One region of the Xanthomonas sp. NCPPB 1826 genome, then DNA from elsewhere that is predicted to be linked to it. Evidence: predicted binding sites of a transcription regulator. Region 1 holds the regulator's gene; each other region holds the start of a gene.
What was found. Region 1 encodes HrcA, which represses chaperone genes, less so after heat shock. Its sites were predicted from a motif close to TTNGCACTCNNNNNNNNNGAGTGCNAA; they were not measured.

Region 1 (4,191 bases):
CCTTCTGCACTTCGGCGTCGGTGAACTTGCGGCCGATCAGGCGCTTCACCGCGTAGAAGGTGTTCTTCGGGTTGGTCACCGCCTGGCGCTTGGCCGAGGCACCGACCAGCACTTCGCCGTCCTTGGTGTAGGCGACGATCGAAGGCGTGGTGCGGTCGCCCTCGGAATTTTCGATGACGCGGGCCTTGCCGCCGTCCATGATCGACACGCACGAGTTCGTGGTGCCGAGGTCAATACCAATGATCTTGCCCATGGATACGCTCCTGATGATTCTGTAGCTGTGTCCGGCGAAGCCGGGTCTGGCTGAGATGTGGGGGTGGTGCGCAGGTGTTCAAGCCACCTGCACGAATCTGCGTTTCGCGCATGCGCCCGGCAGTTCAGCCGGGCGCTGCGGTTCAGTCGTGCTTGGCCACGACCACCAGGGCCGGGCGCAGCAGACGCTCGTTGAGCAGATAGCCTTTCTGGAACACCTGCACCACGTGGCCCGGGGCGATACCCTCGGCCTCGCCCTGGCTGATCGCCTGGTGCTGGTCCGGGTTGAACGGCTGGCCGACCGGGTCGAGCAGGGTCAGGCCGTTGTCGGCCGCGACCTTGAGCAACTGCTTGTAGGTCATGTCCAGGCCATCGCGCAGCGGGCTGGGCTCGGTGCCGGCCGCAGTCAGGCCGGCATCCAGGCTATCGAACACCGGCAGCAGCTCGCCCAGCAGCTTCTCGTTGGCGAACTTGCGCGCGTTCTCGACATCGCGGGCGATGCGCTTGCGCTGGTTTTCCAGATCGGCCCGCTCGCGCAGGGCATCGGCCTTGACCAGCGCGATCTCGCTGCGCAGCGACTCAATCTCGGCCTTGAGCGGATCGGTCTCGGGTGGGTTCTGGGACAGGTCTTCGGAGTCGAATTCGGGGTGGTCTTGGTTCATGTGCAGTTCCCGGGCAAGCGGAACGCCCGCCCCAACGTCACCCCGTATGTGGGCGCGCGCGCGCGTTTCAAGCAAAACGATCGTCTCGATCGCTGCCGCTTATCGCGTGCCGGGCGGTTCCATGGCCGCGCCCAGCACCTGGGCGGCGGTCTGCACCAGCGGAATCACCCGGTCGTAGGCCATGCGTTTGGGCCCGATCACGCCCAGCACGCCCAGCACCTGGCCATTGGCGGCATACGGCGCGGTGACCAGCGAGACATCGTCCAGCGACACCATGCCGGTCTCTTCACCGATGAAGATGCGCACGCCCGGCGCCTGGATGGTGCGTTCGAGCAGTTGCAGGATCTCGCGCTTGCTGGCGAAGGCCTCGAACAGCTCGCGCAGCCGGTCCAGGTCGGACAGGTCCTGCACGCCCATCAGGCGGGTCTGCCCAGCCATCACCATATCGTCGGCGTCGGCCGGCACCAGCGCCTCGCTGGCCAGATCCACGCTGTGCGCCAGCAGCTGCTCCATCTCGTTCTTGGCCATGCGCAGCTCGCGCAGCAGCGAGGCGCGGATGTCCGACAGCGCGCGCCCGGCAAATTGCGCATTGAGGTAATTGGCCACCCGCTCCAGCTCGGCCGGTTCGTAGGCCCGGCGCGGCTCGATCACCCGGTTCTGCACCTCGTTGTCGGCAAACACCAGGATCGCCAGCACCCGGCGCGCGTCCAGCGCCACGAAGTCGATATGCCGGAACGCGAACTGCTCGCGCCGCGGCGCGCTGACCACGCCGACGAAATGGCTCATCGCCGACAGCATCTGCGAGGCGCTGCCCAGCAGCGACTGGGTGCCGTTGCCGCTGGCAAGCTCCGCGCGCAGGCGGCGCACTTCTTCCTCGCCGGGCGGCTGCATCTGCACCAGGCTGTCGACGAACACCCGGTAGCCGTGCGCGGTGGGCACCCGCCCGGCCGAGGTATGCGGAGAGCTGAGCAGGCCCACATCCTCCAGATCGGCCAGGATGTTGCGGATGGTGGCCGGGCTGACGTCCAGCCCGGCGTGCTGGGCCAGCGTCTTGGAACCGACCGGCTCGCCATCGCGGATATAGCGGGCAATCAGCGTCCGCAGCAATTGGCGTGCGCGGGGATCGAGCGTTGGGGACTGTGACGCGCGCATGGGATCATCCGGTGAGACTGGGCATAGATAATGTCTGGCCCTGCGGTTGGCAAGCGTCTTATTCCCTGCCCGCCGCTCCCACCCTAAGCTTCCCCAAAGCGTTCACACTCGACCCCATGCTCAGACACCTCTCCATCAAGGATTTCGCCGTCGTCCGCGCCACCGAACTGGAATTCGGGCCAGGCATGACCGTGGTTTCCGGCGAAACCGGCGCCGGCAAGTCGCTGATGGTGGACGCACTGGGCTTCCTGTCCGGGCTGCGCGCCGACAGCGGCGTGGTCCGCCACGGTGCCGACCGCGCCGAGCTGTCGGCCGAATTCCAGCTGCCGGCCCAGCACCCGGGCCTGACCTGGCTGTCGGACAACGAGCTCGACGACGATGCGCAATGCCAGCTGCGCCGGATCATCCGTGCCGATGGCGGCTCGCGTGCCTGGATCAACGGCCGCCCGGTGACCTCTTCGCAACTGGCGGAGCTGGCCTCGCGGCTGGTGGAGATTCACGGCCAGCACGAACACCAGGCCCTGATGGCCCGCCATAGCCAGCTCGCCCTGCTTGATGCCTATGCCCGCAACGGCGCGCAGCGCGAGCAGGTGCGCCAGGCCAGCCAGCGCTGGCAGGCCCTGCTGGACGAACGCGATGCGCTGTCCGCGCAGGGCGATGTCTCCGACCGCATCGGCTTTCTGGAACACCAGCTCGGCGAACTGGAACGCGAGGACCTGGACCCGGCCGCGATCGCCGCGCTGGACGTCAATCACCGCCGGCAGGCGCATGCCACCGCATTGATCGGCGCCTGCGACAGCGTGGCCCTGCAGCTCAATGGCGACGACGGCGCCTCCGCCCTGGGCCTGCTGCAGGACAGTCGCCACGACCTGGCGCGCGTGGCCGAGCACGAGCCACGCCTGGGCGAGGTCGATGCACTGCTGGACAGCGCGGTCATCCAGATCGAGGAGGCGCTGGCCCTGCTCGACCGCGTGCGTGACGACCTGGAGGCCGACCCGGCCCAGTTCGAGGCGATGGAGCGCCGGCTCGGCCGCTTGCACGATCTGGCCCGCAAGCACCGTGTCACCCCGGACGAACTGGCCGCCCAGCGCGACCGCATGAGCCTGGAAGTGGAGAGCCTGCGCGGCGCCGACGAGCGCCTGCAGCAGCTGGACAAGCATATCGAGGCGGCGATCGGCGTCTGGCGCAGCGCGGCCAGCAGCCTCAGCGCCAGCCGCAGCACCGCTGCCGAGGCCTTGTCGGCCGCCACTACCACGCTGATCGGCGAGCTGGGCATGGGCGGCGGGCAGTTCCTGATCCAGCTGCAGCCCCAGGACACCCTGCGCCCTGACCCCAACGGCGCCGAGCGGGTGGAATTCCTGGTCGCCGCCAACGCCGGGCAGCCACCGCGCGCATTGCGCAAGGTCGCCTCCGGCGGCGAGCTGTCACGGATTTCGCTGGCGATCGAGGTCGCCGCGCTCGGGCTGGACAGTGTGCCGACCATGGTCTTCGACGAAGTGGATTCCGGCATCGGCGGCGCGGTGGCCGACATCGTCGGGCAAAAGCTGCGCGCCCTGGGCGAAGAGCGCCAGGTGCTGTGCGTGACCCACTTGCCACAGGTGGCCGCCAAGGGCCACGCGCACTATCGGGTCAGCAAGGCGCCGGTGGACGGCATGACCCAGAGCGCGGTCGAACTGCTCGGCCCGCAGGCGCGCCAGGAAGAACTGGCGCGCATGCTGGGCGGGGTGGAAGTCAGCAAGGAAGCCCGCGCGGCGGCACGCAAGCTGCTGCAAAGCGCCTGAGCCGCCGGGCGCTGTCTCGGCCGCCATCGGGGTTGCCCAGGCAGCCGATGGCGGCAAACGCACAAGGCGGCCGAAGCCGCCTTGTCGTTACCGCGATGCCACCCAGCTTGCCGTCAGCGCGGACGCTTCTTGCGCACGTACAGCACCAGCGAGTGCTCTTCCAGCTCGTAGCCATGCTGGGCGGCGATCTGGCGCTGCAAGGCCTCGATCTCTTCGCTCTCGAACTCGATCACGTGGCCGGTGTCCACGTCCACCATATGGTCGTGATGGCCGCCGCGATCCAGCTCATAAACCGCCTGGCCGCCTTCGAAATTGTGCTTCAGCACCAGACCGGCGGCCTCGAA
Region 2 (4,191 bases), 1.2 Mb from region 1:
GTGCTCGCGGTTGTAGGTCAGCCCGCTCCCGGTGCCGGCGCGGTCGCTGCCCTTGGCGTAGCTGCGGTTGCGGTAGGCGTCCAGGATCCGGCCGCTGTTGTTGGGATCCTCGTCGGCCATTTCCAGGATGGTCCAGGTGCTGGTGCCCGAGCCGCTGTACGGATAGACCGTGTGGCCCTTGATCACCGTATGCAGCGAACAGCGCAACTGGCTGGCATTGGCGGTGTTGACCCGCGAGTAGTAACCGGTGCCGCCGCCGCTGGCGGTGGCCACGGTGAAGGCGATGGACTGGTTGGCGGCCGGGCTCAGCCCGCTGGCATCGCGGATGGCGCTGGCGGTGATCGCCAGGGTGCAGCGCTCGCCACCGACCAGGGCGGTGTTGGTGGACAGGCTGAAGCGGGTGCCGCTGGTCGGGTAGCTCAGCGCCACCGTGCCGGAGCTGGCGCAGCTCAGTGCGAACGCGCCGCTGCTCAGCGTCACCGCCTCGCTGAAGCCCACGCTCAGGTCGCCGGCGGCGGGAAAGCCGGTCGCGCCCTGGGTCGGGGTGGTGCTGGTGATCGTCGGTGCTGCGCCGGTCTCGCCGCCACCGCCGCTGCCGTTGAAGCTCTGGCCGCGGTTGCACGCGCCAAAGGTCTGCGCCGACGAGCCGGCCCAGCTGAAGTTGGCCGCGCTGCTGCCGGTGCCGGTCAGTTGCAGCGAACTGCCGACCGCGCTGCTGTTGCTTTCGCTGACCGGCAGGTTCTGGCTGGTGATGCCGGCGGCAGGGCCGCCGCTGGCGGTGATGGCGCCTTCGTAACTGAGGAACTGCACCAGCTGGCCGTTGGGGTCGACCAGCGCCACGCCGTCGTTGGGCCCGTTCTGCACGCCGTTGCTGGCGTAGCCCACCGTGGCCACGCGCACCTGGCTGCCGCAGCTGACCAGGCTGCCGGCCGGCACCGCCGTATTGGCGTAGACCGTCGCCGCGCCCGGTGTGCTGCCGTTGTACAGATAGATGCGGTAGCCGCTCAGCGATTCGCCGGCGGTGGCCACTACTTCCACCCCTTCGCCGCTGTCACCGGAGGCGCCTGCGTCGTCGTAATGCAGTTCGTTGATGAACACCGCCGCGTGGGCGGTGGGGACGGCCAGCGCGAGCGCACAGGCCAGGGGAAGCGTGCAGCTGGGGGACCAGCGCAAGGGGAAAACACGGGCGGGGGACGGCAACCTCATCGACAGCTCCTTGTGATCGGGGAATGCGTGGCCGACTGTAAAACGTGTGCATGACAATCGGTGGAACCTGGTTCCATTTTTAGAGCGGCTGCTCGGCGACTGCTCGGTGCGCACTGCCCGGCGTGCCAGTGGCCTGGTAGCCGGCCTCAGGCGTAGCCGGCTGTTGCGCAGCCCGGTTCTTCCCCAGCTGTTGGTCGCCAGCGGGCAATGCGCGCCAGGTCGTGTCGGCCGCGTCGTGGCCCTGGGACGGAACTGCCCGGCGAAAATTTTTTGCCCCCCAGCCCTTGAAAGCTGGCCACACAGCACAATCTCTGGCCCGCACCCGCTCTGTCGGGTTTTTTCCGCGCGCTGTGCTGGCAGTCGTCACATACGAGTGCTAACATCGCCGATAATTTCCAGACCAATCAATCACTTAAGAGGGTCTTTCTCTATGAGCATCAAGCCGCTTCACGACCGCGTTGTAGTCAAGCCGATCGAAGCCGACGAAGTTTCCGCCGGCGGCATCGTGATCCCGGACTCCGCCAAGGAAAAGTCCACCAAGGGTGAAGTCGTCGCCATCGGCGCCGGCAAGCCCCTGGACAACGGCAGCCTGCGCGCGCCGGTGGTCAAGGTCGGCGACAAGGTCATCTACGGCCAGTACGCCGGCAGCAGCTACAAGTCCGAAGGCGTCGAGTACAAGGTGCTGCGCGAAGACGACATCCTGGCCGTCATCGGCTGATCAGGCGCTATGCGCCGGGAATCGGGAGTTGGGAATCGGGAATGGGCAAAGCGGCTAACGCCCTTCGCCATCCCACCCCGCCCCGATTCACGCTGTTGATCTACCGATTCCCCATTCCCTATTCCCCATTTCCGGAGTTACATACAAATGGCTGCTAAAGACATTCGTTTCGGTGAAGACGCACGTACCCGTATGGTTCGTGGCGTCAACGTGCTTGCCAATGCCGTCAAGGCCACCCTGGGCCCGAAGGGCCGCAACGTCGTGCTCGAGAAGAGCTTCGGCGCGCCGACCATCACCAAGGACGGCGTCTCCGTCGCCAAGGAAATCGAACTGGCTGACAAGTTCGAGAACATGGGCGCGCAGATGGTCAAGGAAGTCGCTTCCAAGACCAACGACAACGCAGGCGACGGCACCACCACCGCCACCGTGCTGGCCCAGGCCCTGATCCGCGAAGGCGCCAAGGCTGTGGCCGCCGGCATGAACCCGATGGACCTCAAGCGCGGTATCGACCAGGCCGTCAAGGCCGCCGTCATCGAGCTGAAGAACATCTCCAAGCCCACCACCGACGACAAGGCGATTGCCCAGGTCGGCACCATCTCGGCCAACTCGGACGAATCGATCGGCAACATCATTGCCGAAGCGATGCAGAAGGTCGGCAAGGAAGGCGTGATCACCGTTGAGGAAGGCTCGGGCCTGGAAAACGAGCTGGACGTGGTCGAGGGCATGCAGTTCGATCGCGGCTACCTGTCCCCGTACTTCATCAACAACCAGCAGAGCCAGTCGGCCGACCTGGACGACCCGTTCATCCTGCTGCACGACAAGAAGATCTCCAACGTGCGCGACCTGCTGCCCGTGCTGGAAGGCGTGGCCAAGGCCGGCAAGCCGTTGCTGATCGTCGCTGAAGAAGTCGAAGGCGAAGCGCTGGCGACCCTGGTGGTCAACACCATCCGTGGCATCGTCAAGGTCGTGGCCGTCAAGGCACCGGGCTTCGGCGACCGTCGCAAGGCGATGCTGGAAGACATGGCCGTGCTGACCGGCGGCACCGTGATCTCCGAGGAAGTGGGTCTGGCGCTGGAGAAGGCCACGATCAAGGACCTGGGCCGTGCCAAGAAGGTGCAGGTCTCCAAGGAGAACACCACCATCATCGACGGCGCCGGCGACTCGGCCACGATCGAAGCCCGCGTTGGCCAGATCAAGACCCAGATCGAAGACACCTCGTCCGATTACGACCGCGAAAAGCTGCAGGAGCGCGTGGCCAAGCTGGCCGGTGGCGTTGCAGTGATCAAGGTCGGCGCGTCGACCGAAATCGAAATGAAGGAAAAGAAGGCCCGCGTCGAAGACGCCCTGCACGCCACCCGTGCAGCCGTCGAAGAAGGCGTGGTCCCGGGCGGCGGTGTGGCCCTGGTGCGTGCGCTGGTGGCCGTCGGTAACCTGACCGGTGCCAACGAAGACCAGACCCACGGCATCCAGATCGCCCTGCGCGCGATGGAAGCCCCGCTGCGCGAGATCGTGGCCAATGCCGGCGAAGAGCCGTCCGTGATCCTGAACAAGGTCAAGGAAGGCACCGGCAACTACGGCTACAACGCGGCCAACGGCGAGTTCGGCGACATGGTCGAGTTCGGCATCCTGGATCCGACCAAGGTCACCCGCTCGGCGCTGCAGAACGCAGCCTCGATCGCCGGCCTGATGATCACCACCGAAGCCATGGTGGCCGATGCACCGAAGAAGGACGAGCCGGCGATGCCGGCCGGCGGTGGCATGGGCGGCATGGGCGGCATGGATTTCTGATCCACGCCACTCGGCTGTTGCAGCAAAAAGGACCCCGCCGAAAGGCGGGGTTTTTTTGTGGGCGATGAGATGGATGCCGCAAGAGGCGGTCGTCGGTTGGTCGTGCGTGATCCACGCAAATCCCATGACCTCGTAGGAGCGCACCTGGGCGCGAAGAGGCTTTACCGGGAATGCCCCAGTCGCGCCCGGGTGCGCTCCTACGCTGCGCAGATGCCACCGGTTCGCGCAATCGGTTAGCGGCCTCGACCTTGTCGAACTCGGCGCTTGCATGGCCACGCAAACCCCATGACCCCGTAGGAGCACACCTGGGCGCGAAGGGGCTTCACCGGGAATGCCCCAGTCGCGCCCGGGTGCGCTCCTACGCGGCGCAGATGCCGGCGGTTCGCGCAATCGGTTCGCGGCCCCAACCGTGTCGACGTGCGTGCCATCGTGTGGATCGCGAACCCCATCACACTTGCATGACAGTGTGTTGACATCGA
Region 3 (4,191 bases), 2.5 Mb from region 1:
GTTGCTGGGCGCCAGCGATGGCTTCATCCGGCGTCCGTTCCTGTACCTGGGGGCCTGGTACGGGCTCGGTGCCGGCGCTATGGCGCTCGCGCTGATCGCCGCCTCCGGGCTGGCGCTGCGCGCGCCGTTGGCGACCCTGGCCGACAGTTACGGCAGCTCCTTTACCCTGCACGGGCTGGATCTGCTGCATTCTGCGCTGGTGCTGGTCGGCACCCTGGTCCTGGGCTGGCTGGGCGCCTGGCTGGTCACCGGCCATTTCCTTCGCCAGACCCGTCCCACCGAGACCTGAGGCCTGCCATGCATCCACCGGATCTCAAGCACCTGATCAGCGACGCGCCGCGCGTGATGGTGGTCGATGGCTCCAAGCTGGTGCGCAAGCTGATCGCCGATGTGTTGCAGCGTGATCTGCCCAACGTGCAGGTGATCGGCTGCTCCAGCATCGCCGAGGCGCGCCAGGCGCTGGAAGCCGGGGCGGTGGATCTGGTCACCACCTCGCTGTCGCTGCCCGATGGCGATGGCCTGACCCTGGCGCGCAGCGTGCGCGAAGCGGCCGGCCAGGCCTATGTGCCGGTGATCGTGGTCTCCGGCGATGCGCAGCAGCATCTGGTGGAGCGCCGCTTCACCGAATACGTCACCGATTATTTCGACAAGGCGCTGGGCCACGAAGCCCTGGCGACCTTCATCCGCGGCTATGTGCAGCCCGAGCCGGTGGTCGGCGCGACCGTGCTGTACATCGAGGACAGCCGCGTGGTGGCCGAGGCGACCAAGCGCATGCTCGAGCGGCAGAGCCTGAAGGTGGTGCATGTGCTCACCGCCGAGGATGCCTTTGCGCTGCTCACCGCCGAATCGCTGGGCCGCACCGAGCGCCGCATCGACGTGGTGCTGACCGATGTGACCCTGAAGGGCGAGCTCAACGGCCGCGACGTGGTCGAGCGCATCCGCATCGACTTCGCCTACGGCAAGCGTCGCCTGCCGGTGCTGGTGATGACCGGCGACACCAATCCGCGCAACCAGTCCGAGCTGCTGCGCGCCGGCGCCAACGACCTGGTGCAAAAACCCATCGAAGAACGTCTGCTGGTGACCAAGGTGCTGTTCCAGCTGCGCCTGGCACGGCTCGAGGACCAGGCTGTCACGCTATGACCGAAGTGGCTGAAGTGGAAGCGCGTATCCAGCTGGAACCGTCGTGGAAGGCGCGGGTGGGCGATTGGTTGCTGCGCCCGGAAATGCAGGAGCTGTCCACATTCCTACGCCAGCGCAAGGCGGCCGGGGCGCGGGTGTTCCCGCCGGGCCCGCAGATCTTTGCGGCCTTCGACGCCACCCCGTTCGAGCAGGTCAAGGTGGTGATCCTGGGCCAGGACCCGTATCACGGCGAAGGCCAGGCGCATGGGCTGTGCTTTTCGGTGTTGCCCGGCGTGCCGGTGCCGCCGTCGCTGCTCAACATCTACAAGGAGATCCAGGACGACCTGGGCATCGCGCGTCCGGACCATGGCTATCTGATGCCGTGGGCGCGCCAGGGCGTGCTGCTGCTCAATGCGGTGCTGACGGTGGAGCAGGGCCGTGCCGGCGCGCACCAGAACAAGGGCTGGGAAGGCTTCACCGACCATGTGGTGGAGACCCTCAACCGCGAGCGCGAAGGCCTGGTGTTCCTGCTCTGGGGCAGCTACGCGCAGTCCAAGGGCAAGGTCATCGACCAAGCGCGCCATCGCGTGTTCAAGGCCCCGCATCCCTCGCCGTTGTCGGCGCATCGCGGCTTTCTAGGCTGCCAGCACTTCTCCAAGACCAACGAGCACCTGCAGCGCCGCGGGCTGGGCCCGATCGACTGGTCGCTGCCGCCCCGCAACGCGCTGGACACCACTCCGGCCAGCGGCTGAACGGTACCGGCGCCGGCCCGTTTCGCGGCGGCTTTGTCACGGTCTGCGCAGGGCGGCGGTGGTAGCGTAGATGCTCGAAGTCGGGAGTTGCGCCGTAGAACGACGGCGATTCCAAAAGCCCGAACGTCCTATAAATGGAACGCTGGGAACTCTTTCTGTACCCGGCAGTCCAATAGTTCGACTGCTAAGATGGTGCCCTATGAACCAGATCACCTCGACTGCCCTAGTGGCAAACAATCTCCCGATCCCCAGTGCGCTCGGTTCGCTGGACGCCTACATCGGTGCCGTGCACCAGATCCCGGTGCTGTCGGTCGATGAGGAACAGAATCTTGCCCGTCGCTTCCGTGATGAGCTGGATCTGGACGCCGCGCGCGAGCTGGTCCATTCCCACCTGCGCTTCGTAGTGCACGTCGCTCGCGGCTACAACGGGTACGGCCTGCCGCTGGGCGACCTGATCCAGGAAGGCAACATCGGCCTGATGAAGGCGGTCAAGCGCTTCGACCCGGAAATGGGCGTGCGCCTGGTCAGCTTCGCGGTGCACTGGATCCGTGCCGAGATGCACGAGTTCATCCTGAAGAACTGGCGCATCGTCAAGGTCGCCACGACCAAGGCGCAGCGCAAGCTGTTCTTCAACCTGCGCAAGTCCAAGACCCGCCTGGGCTGGCTCAACGCGTCCGAGGTGACTGCGGTCGCCAAGGACCTGAACGTCTCCGAGCGCGAAGTGATGGAGATGGAGTCGCGTCTGTCCGGTCGCGATATCGGCTTCGATGCCTCGTCCGACGAAGACGACGATCATGGTCCGCCGTCGCCGGTGAGCTATCTGGTGGCCAACGACGAAGATCCGTCGCAGGCCTACGAGCGTCACGACAGCGAGGACAATCAGCTGCAGTTGCTGCGCGAAGGCATGGCCGGCCTGGACACGCGCTCGCGCGACATCGTCAAGCGCCGCTGGCTGGACTCTGACTCCAAGGTGACGCTGCAGGAGCTGGCCGACGAGTACGGCGTGTCGGCCGAGCGTATCCGCCAGATCGAGGCGAATGCGCTGAAGAAGATGAAGGCACTGTTCGTGGCCTGATCCTTCGATCGTGCCTCAGGTGTTGCACAAACGGCCCGGTTTTCCGGGCCGTTTGCATGTGGGCTGCCGGTGCTGCGTCGAGTCCGACGACGCGCGGTGGTTCGTCGTGGTCGTTCGCCGATGATCGACCGCGCGCTGCGCCCGCCGGCGCTATTCCGGCAGGCGCGCCACCGGCAGATGCCAGCCGTAGCGGATGGCCATGAAACGCAGCCCGAAACAGACCAGCGCACCGGTCGCCAGCGACCAGGCCTGCGGCACTGCGAGCATGTGCCCGATCGCGACCAGGCCGCCACCGGCCAGCGCGGCGACCGCATACAGCTCGGCCTGCAGCACCACCGGCGTCCGCGCCACCAACAGATCGCGCGCGATGCCGCCGCCGATGCCGCTGAGCATGCCGAGTAAGGTCGCGCTGAGCGGGCTGAGTTGGTAATCGAGCGCCTTGCTGGTGCCGTAGACCGCAAACAGCGCCAACCCGGCCGCGTCGAACAACTGCACCGGGTTGCGCAGCCGTTCCACCGCCGCATGCCAGTAGAAACCGGCCACGCCGGCCAGGCAGGCGACCAGCAGGTACTGCGGATGCACCAGCGCGGCCGGCGGGGTGGCGCCGATCAGCACATCGCGCACGATCCCGCCGGACACCGCCGCCGCGCACGACAGCACCAGTACGCCGAACAGATCCAGGCGATTACGCACCGCCACGGTCGCGCCGCTGAGGGCGAACACGAAGGTGCCGAGCAGATCCAGCAGGAACAGGAGAGTGGTCACGATCAGACCGTCGCATCAGGCCGCACAGCATCGCGCACGGCCTGCGCCGCTGTCATCCGTCCTTGCTGCTGGGCGGCGGGTCGTCGGTGGCACCGCCGAAGATGATGCGCGCGGCGCGCTGGTAGCTCCAGTACGCCATCGCCCAGTTCACCAGCACCACGAACCGGTTGCGGAAGCCGATCAGGAAGTACACGTGCGCGGCCAGCCAGAACCACCAAGCCACGATGCCGGAGAGCTTGAGCTTGCCGACATGCACGATGGCGGCCATGCGGCCGATCGTGGCCAGGTTGCCGTAGTCCTGATAGCGGAAGGCCGGTGCGGGCTGGCCGCGGTGGCGGGCGCGGATCGCCTTGGCGATGTGCTTGCCCATCTGCTTTGCCGCCGGTGCCACACCCGGCACCGGGCGGCCGTCCTGCTGTACCGAGGCCAGGTCGCCGCCGACGAAGATCTCCGGGTGGCCAGGCACGCTCAGGTCCGGCT

Region 2: the regulator HrcA is predicted to act here: its motif matches at 1,560-1,586, upstream of AC1PLA_RS03065 (co-chaperone GroES).
Region 3: the regulator HrcA is predicted to act here: its motif matches at 2,033-2,059, upstream of rpoH (RNA polymerase sigma factor RpoH).

The regions. Positions count from the first base shown of each region.
Region 1 is NZ_CM161521.1:1,877,829-1,882,019, reverse strand. Features, by position in the region: gene dnaK (molecular chaperone DnaK) at 1-253, opposite strand, end outside; gene grpE (nucleotide exchange factor GrpE) at 396-914, opposite strand; gene hrcA (heat-inducible transcriptional repressor HrcA) at 1,014-2,066, opposite strand; gene recN (DNA repair protein RecN) at 2,183-3,847, shown strand; gene fur (ferric iron uptake transcriptional regulator) at 3,961-4,191, opposite strand, start outside.
Region 2 is NZ_CM161521.1:699,529-703,719, forward strand. Features, by position in the region: gene AC1PLA_RS03060 (endonuclease) at 1-1,206, opposite strand, end outside; gene AC1PLA_RS03065 (co-chaperone GroES) at 1,637-1,924, shown strand; gene groL (chaperonin GroEL) at 2,072-3,712, shown strand.
Region 3 is NZ_CM161521.1:4,460,756-4,464,946, reverse strand. Features, by position in the region: gene ftsX (permease-like cell division protein FtsX) at 1-289, shown strand, start outside; gene AC1PLA_RS18740 (response regulator) at 298-1,140, shown strand; gene ung (uracil-DNA glycosylase) at 1,146-1,871, shown strand; gene rpoH (RNA polymerase sigma factor RpoH) at 2,071-2,946, shown strand; gene AC1PLA_RS18725 (trimeric intracellular cation channel family protein) at 3,097-3,711, opposite strand; gene AC1PLA_RS18720 (NAD(P)/FAD-dependent oxidoreductase) at 3,764-4,191, opposite strand, start outside.